3 regions of the Pseudoalteromonas sp. CNC9-20 genome follow, and region 1 is predicted to be linked to each of the others. Evidence: predicted binding sites of a transcription regulator. Region 1 holds the regulator's gene; each other region holds the start of a gene.

The links. The regulator MetJ, encoded in region 1, represses methionine synthesis genes. The targets are predictions, from matches to a motif close to TAGACGTCTAGACGTCTA.
Region 2: metK (methionine adenosyltransferase) is a predicted target of MetJ. The motif match lies at 1,242-1,259, and genes of this name have one in related genera.
Region 3: metA (homoserine O-succinyltransferase) is a predicted target of MetJ. The motif match lies at 1,018-1,035, and genes of this name have one in related genera.

Annotation. Positions count from the first base shown of each region.
Region 1 is NZ_JAKRFS010000003.1:76,910-79,189, forward strand. It holds gene MHM89_RS07485 (malic enzyme-like NAD(P)-binding protein) at 1-1,030, shown strand, start outside; gene metJ (met regulon transcriptional regulator MetJ) at 1,222-1,542, opposite strand; partial or broken gene metB (cystathionine gamma-synthase) at 1,722-2,280, shown strand, end outside.
Region 2 is NZ_JAKRFS010000004.1:346,123-348,402, forward strand. It holds gene metK (methionine adenosyltransferase) at 1-1,130, opposite strand, end outside; gene tkt (transketolase) at 1,498-2,280, shown strand, end outside.
Region 3 is NZ_JAKRFS010000003.1:628,168-630,447, forward strand. It holds gene MHM89_RS10010 (DMT family transporter) at 65-952, opposite strand; gene metA (homoserine O-succinyltransferase) at 1,099-2,046, shown strand; gene MHM89_RS10020 (homocysteine S-methyltransferase family protein) at 2,036-2,280, shown strand, end outside.

The DNA.
Region 1 (2,280 bases):
CAGTGCCATTTTAGGGTTGGGTAACTTAGGGCCGTTAGCGTCTAAGCCGGTCATGGAAGGCAAGGCACTACTGTTTAAGCGTTTTGCTAATCTTGATTCCATCGATATCGAGGTGAAGCATCGCACCACGGAAGACTTTATTAACACTGTAGAAAATATTGCCGATACCTTTGGCGGTATTAACCTCGAAGATATTAAAGCCCCAGAGTGCTTCGAAATCGAGCAAGCGCTCATTGAACGCTGTAATGTGCCAGTATTTCATGATGATCAACACGGCACTGCTATCGTCACGGCCGCAGGCATGCTAAACGCTTTAGAAATTCAAGGTAAAGATATTCGTGATGCTCTGATCGTGTGTTTGGGGGCTGGCGCAGCGGCAGTTGCATGTATGGAACTGCTTATTAAGTGTGGCGCCCAGCGCGAGCATATTTACATGCTTGACCGTAAAGGGGTGATCCACACGCGTCGGGATGACTTAAATGAATATAAGCAATTATTTGCTAACAACACCGATAAGCGTACCTTGCAAGACGTTATTGCTGATGCCGATGTGTTCGTTGGTGTTTCTGGCCCAGATTTGCTCTCAGCTGAAGACCTTAAATTGATGGCCGACAAGCCGGTCATTTTTGCCTGTTCTAACCCAGACCCAGAAATTAAGCCGGATGTGGCACACAGTGCGCGCAAAGACTTAATTATGGCCACTGGGCGCTCTGACTACCCGAACCAGGTGAATAACGTACTGTGTTTCCCATTTATTTTCCGTGGTGCACTGGACGTGCGTGCCACCGCTATCAATGATGAGATGAAAATTGCCGCTGTAGAGGCTATTCGCAGCATCGCCAAGGAGCCAGTACCTGAGTCAGTGTTAACGGCATCTGGAGTGAGCGAATTAGAGTTTGGCGCGCAATACATTATTCCCAAGCCCATGGATCCACGATTATTGCCACGCGTAGCGAAAGCCGTGGCGCAGGCGGCTGTGGACTCAGGTGTTGCGCAAATTGATATGCCAGCGAATTATATGGCTGAGTAATCACTTTACTACTCAGCGCTAGAAAAAGAAAACCCAAGCTTAGTGCTTGGGTTTTTTTATGGCTTGCAAAGAGTAATAGCTTCACTAACCGCTTTTCATACAGGCTGACTTGCGACATGTATGAACAACACTAAGCTAGCTCCTGCAATGAGGCCTAATGCTCAGGGGTTAGTTAAACTTGCTTGTCTTTGTTAGTCCTCTCCGATAACAGGCACTTCCACACCCATTTCTTCCATAATTTTTCTCACCTCTTCAGGTACCTTCTCCGGATTATCTTTTCGGAGATCTTCGTCATTTGGCAGCGGTTGACCAGTAAAGGCATGTAGAAATGCTTCACACAGCAACTCACTGTTGGTGGCGTGACGAAGATTATTCACCTGGCGGCGAGTACGTTCATCGGTTAATACTTTTAAAACATTGAGCGGGATGGAAACGGTAATTTTCTTTACCTGTTGGGCTTTTTTTCCATGCTCCGCATAAGGGTGAATGTATTCACCATTCCACTTGGCCATAATTTGCGTCTTATTTTTGGTCACTTAGGCATCAATAAGGGCGAAATTTTATCGCGTTGGTAAGGATAGTCAAATATTCATAAAATAGCTATTTAGACGTATAAATGTTTTGACTTCTAAATTGTGTTAATTTAACCTTTTGGACGTCTAAACATCCATTTTCTTGATTGGGGGCAAATATGTCACAACTAAAAAAAGACACCATCGCCGTGCGCCATGGTATTGATGCCGATAAGCACCATGGTGCGGTGGTGCCACCCATTCATTTATCGACCACCTATTCCTTTGCCGATTTTGATAGCAAACGCGAATATGATTATGGTCGTAGTGGTAATCCCAATCGGGATATTTTGGCGCAGACCTTAGCGCAACTAGAAGGGGGAGAGCACGGAATTATCACCGCGACAGGTATGGCCGCAGTGCATCTAGTGACGCAGCTACTGACACCCAATGACACCCTAGTGATCCCCCATGATTGTTATGGCGGCAGTTATCGCTTATTTACATCTTTAGCTAAACGGGGGTTGCTCAAGGTTGAGGTTATCGATTTCACTCAATCAAACTGTTACCAACGCTTAGTGGCCGCCAAACCCAAACTGGTGTGGATTGAAACGCCCAGTAATCCCATTTTGCGACTCACGGATATCCGCGCAGTGTGCGATGCCGCGCAGAGCATCGGTGCGCTGGTTGCAGCCGACAACACGTTTTTATCTCCCGCCTTACAGAACCCATTGTTAT
Region 2 (2,280 bases), on a different contig from region 1:
AGTGCCTGTGCTTTATCGGTCGCTTCCCATGGGAATTCATTGCGACCAAAGTGGCCGTAAGCCGCTGTAGGCTGATAAATCGGACGTTCTAAATCAAGCATTTGAATTAAACCATAAGGACGTAAGTCGAAATGCTTGCGGATCAGTTCGATTAAACGCGTTTCGTCTAATTTGCCAGTGCCAAAGGTTTCAACACTGATGGAGGTTGGCTCGGCAACGCCAATGGCATAAGACACTTGGATTTCGCATTTATCGGCCAGGCCGGCCGCGACTATATTTTTGGCAACGTAACGTGCTGCGTAAGCGGCAGAGCGGTCCACTTTCGATGGATCTTTACCTGAGAATGCGCCACCACCGTGACGTGCCATACCGCCATAAGTATCAACGATGATTTTACGACCAGTTAAGCCGCAATCCCCCATAGGGCCACCGATCACGAAGCGTCCTGTGGGGTTAATGAAGAACTTAGTCGCATCGGTAATAAGCTCTGCCGGTAGCGTTGGTTTGATAATGGTCTCCATGACTGCTTCAACCAAGTCATCTTGCGCAATAGAATCGCAGTGTTGCGTTGACAGCACGACGGCATCGATACCAACGGCCTTGCCATTCTCATAAGCAAAGGTCACCTGTGACTTGGCGTCTGGGCGTAACCACGGTAATTCACCATTTTTGCGCACTTCGGCTTGGCGTTGTACCAAGCGGTGTGAATAGGTAATGGGCGCTGGCATGAGCACGTCAGTTTCATTACAGGCATAACCAAACATCAAGCCTTGGTCACCTGCACCTTGCTCTTCTGGACGAGCGCGGTCAACACCTTGATTAATATCAGGAGACTGCTTACCAATGGTGTTTAGAATTGCACATGAGTCGGCATCAAAGCCCATATCGGAATGGGTGTAGCCAATTTCACGCACGGTTTTGCGCGTTAACTCTTCGATGTCGACCCAAGCACTGGTTGTGACTTCACCACCCACCATCACCATACCGGTCTTCACATAGGTTTCGCAGGCTACACGGGCATGGGGATCTTGCGCCAAAATAGCATCGAGTACCGCATCAGAAATTTGGTCAGCGATTTTATCCGGGTGTCCTTCAGACACAGACTCAGAAGTAAATAAATGTTTTGCCATAAGTTTCTGCTCACAAGTATCGCGCTTCCCAAGATCATACCAGCCACTGGGTTGAGCGCAGCATAAATTAAGGCGCGTATTCTAGCTAAATCACAGGTGATTTCCTAGCTTTTTACGCCTAGACGTCTAAATAAAATTGATTGTATAGCGGTCTTTTGACCTTTATTGCTTGGTGTTTTTGTACTCTTTTAGTTATCAGTATTTTTATTCGTTATGAGTAATTCTAAAGTTACTCGTTCGATGCCCAATTTTTAATTGCAGGGGGCAGATGAATAAGTAAGAATGGGCTTTCGTCTTATTCTTTACCCGCGCCAGCATGAGCGCGAGTGAAGCCCCAGCGCAAATACATTTAAAGGTAGGAGAATTCATGCCATCACGCAAAGAACTTGCAAACGCCATTCGCGTGCTTTCCATGGACGCGGTTCAACAAGCTAAATCAGGTCATCCGGGTGCCCCGATGGGCATGGCCGATATCGCCGAAGTACTGTGGCGCGATTATCTTAAGCATAACCCGAGCAACCCTAACTGGGCTGACCGTGACCGATTTATTCTCTCAAATGGCCACGGTTCAATGCTGATTTATTCGCTTTTACACTTAAGCGGCTATGAACTTCCTATTGAGGAAATTAAAAACTTCCGTCAGCTTCATTCAAAAACTCCGGGCCACCCTGAATACGGTTACGCTCCGGGTATTGAGACTACTACGGGCCCGCTTGGACAGGGGATCACCAATGCGGTAGGGATGGCAATCGCGGAGAAAGCCCTTGCTGCTCAATTTAATCGCGCTGACCATGAAATTGTTGATCACTATACTTACGCTTTTATGGGCGACGGCTGCTTGATGGAAGGGATTTCTCACGAGGCGTGTTCGCTTGCAGGAACTCTAGGCCTTGGTAAGTTGATTGCGTTTTGGGACGACAATGGTATTTCTATTGATGGTGAGGTAGAAGGCTGGTTTAGTGACGACACTCCCGCGCGTTTTGAGTCTTACGGCTGGCACGTGGTGCGTAATGTTGATGGCCACGATAGCGAGGCTATTCGCGCTGCTATTGATGAAGGCCGCGCCCGAGGTGACAAGCCAACGCTTATCTGTTGTAAAACAGTGATTGGTTACGGCTCTCCGAATAAATCAGGAAGCCATGATTGCCAC
Region 3 (2,280 bases), 550 kb from region 1:
TGTGACTAATTTAAACTGCCGTTATTGTAGAGTCTCTATGGTGAAAGCGTCAACGAATGGCCCGTTAATTTGCCAATAATATGGCCACTCCAGCCAGCGCCAATAAACCGCCCACTATCATACGCCAAGTCACCGGCTCGCGTTTAAAAAAGCCAATCGTCATGACCATCAGCGGGGCAGTAGCAAAAATAGTTTGTGCAATAGCCGGGTCGGTATGCTGCACCGCCGCCAATTGCAGCCACAAGCCAACGAAGGTGCCGAAAAAAACAGCCACCAGCAGCCAGCGTTTGTTATCAATACCGTGCAATCGAATGGCTTGGTATAGGTCGCTGCGTTTTATAATCATTACCAGTAAAGCCACGCTCAATGTGCCGGCAAGGAGGCGAATAAGGGCGGCCCATAGGCTACTCATCGACTCAGTATTCATAGCCCCTTTTGACATCACCATGCCACTGGCTTGGCACAAAGCCGCAAGTAATGCGAAAGCCACGCCTTGAAAGTAAAACTTCTTATCAACTGGGGGCAAGTGGCGTTGAGGTAATACCGCGAGGATCACCCCCACCGAAGTGATGGCGATGCCCAACCAGGCCAATAGCGGTAAGTACACACCCAACAGCACAATATTAAGTATGCCAGTTAAGGCTGGAGCGAGAGATTCGATTATTAAGGTTCGTGCTGGGCCAATACTGCGCAGGGCGCCAAAGTAGGCGCTATCGCCGATGGCAATACCGATAATCCCACCGGCGATAAGCCAGCCCCATGAGGTGAGCTGCACTGGCATGGCGCCATCGCCAAGTAGCGCCATGGCAATCATCATCATTAAAGAAGCGAGTAAGCCTTTACTTACATTTAGTTGCAGCGGTGAAAGGTGATGACTGAAGCCTTTGTACAGTAAGGTAGAAAAAGCCCAAACCACGGCTGCACTGATTGCTGCAATTTCACCTATACCCATCATCGACTCTTTGTTAGTTAATCGCGGGCATTATTGCAGTTAACTCATTCACTGCAACTTTATTTTGGACGTCTAAACATCTAGAGGTTGAAATTTCCAGTGTGGCGTTCATAATAGCCTCTTATCTTTTAATTCGGAGTACCGCCATGCCCATTACGGTTCAAGACGCTTTGCCAGCGATTATGGAGCTGCGCCAAGAAAATGTATTCGTGATGCCGAAAAGTCGCGCTCGGACTCAAGAAATCCGGCCCATGCGCTTGGCTATTTTGAACCTGATGCCGAATAAGGTGGAAACCGAAGTGCAATTTATTCGTTTGCTGGCAAATACGCCATTGCAGGTCAATGTTGACTTACTGCGTTTAGATACGCACCGCTCTAGCGCCAACTCAGAGCAGCATCTGGATATGTTTTATCAGTATTTCTCAGATGTTAAAGACAACAATTACGATGCCTTGATTGTCACCGGCGCACCCTTGGCTCACTTAGAATATGATGAAGTAGGGTATTGGTCGGAGCTACAAGCGTTCTTTGATTGGGCGGAGCACCATGTGACCTCGACGCTATTTAGTTGTTGGGCGGCGCACGCTGGGCTTTTCCATCACCATGGACTTAAGCGTCAATTGCAGAAAAATAAGTTGTGCGGGGTGTTTGAGCATCAGTGTTATTTTGACCACGCGGCGTTAACCCGAGGCTTTGACGATCGCTTCTTAGTCCCGCATTCGCGTTATGGCCATATTGATATTGCTGCGATAAACGCCTGTAAAGAATTAGTCGTGGTAGCAGGCTCGCCCAAGGTAGGTGCTTACTTACTTAAAAACCAGAGTGGTTCGCAGGTGTATATCACCGGACACCCTGAGTATGATGCCGATACCCTGAAAAAAGAGTATTTACGTGACTGCGATAAAGGCGCTGACGCACCGATGCCAGAAAACTACTTCCCTAATGGCGACCCAGCGCAAGAGCCCTCGAAAACCTGGCAAAGCCATGCCTTTTTGCTATTTTCGAATTGGCTTAATTACTACGTTTACCAAACCACTCCCTATGATATTAATCTGGTTAGCCAGGATGTAAGGACTAACAACTATGCCGAATAAACGTGATGCATTAACACTGGCCCTCAACGAGCGCATTTTAATTTTAGATGGCGCCATGGGTACGATGATCCAACAGCATAAGCTCGAAGAGCATGATTATCGTGGTGAGCGGTTTCAAGATTGGCATGTGTTGGTCAAGGGCAACAACGATTTATTGAGCCTCACTCAACCGCAGTTGATAGCACAAATTCACCGTGAATACTTGGCAGCAGGCGCCGATATTATTGAGACCAA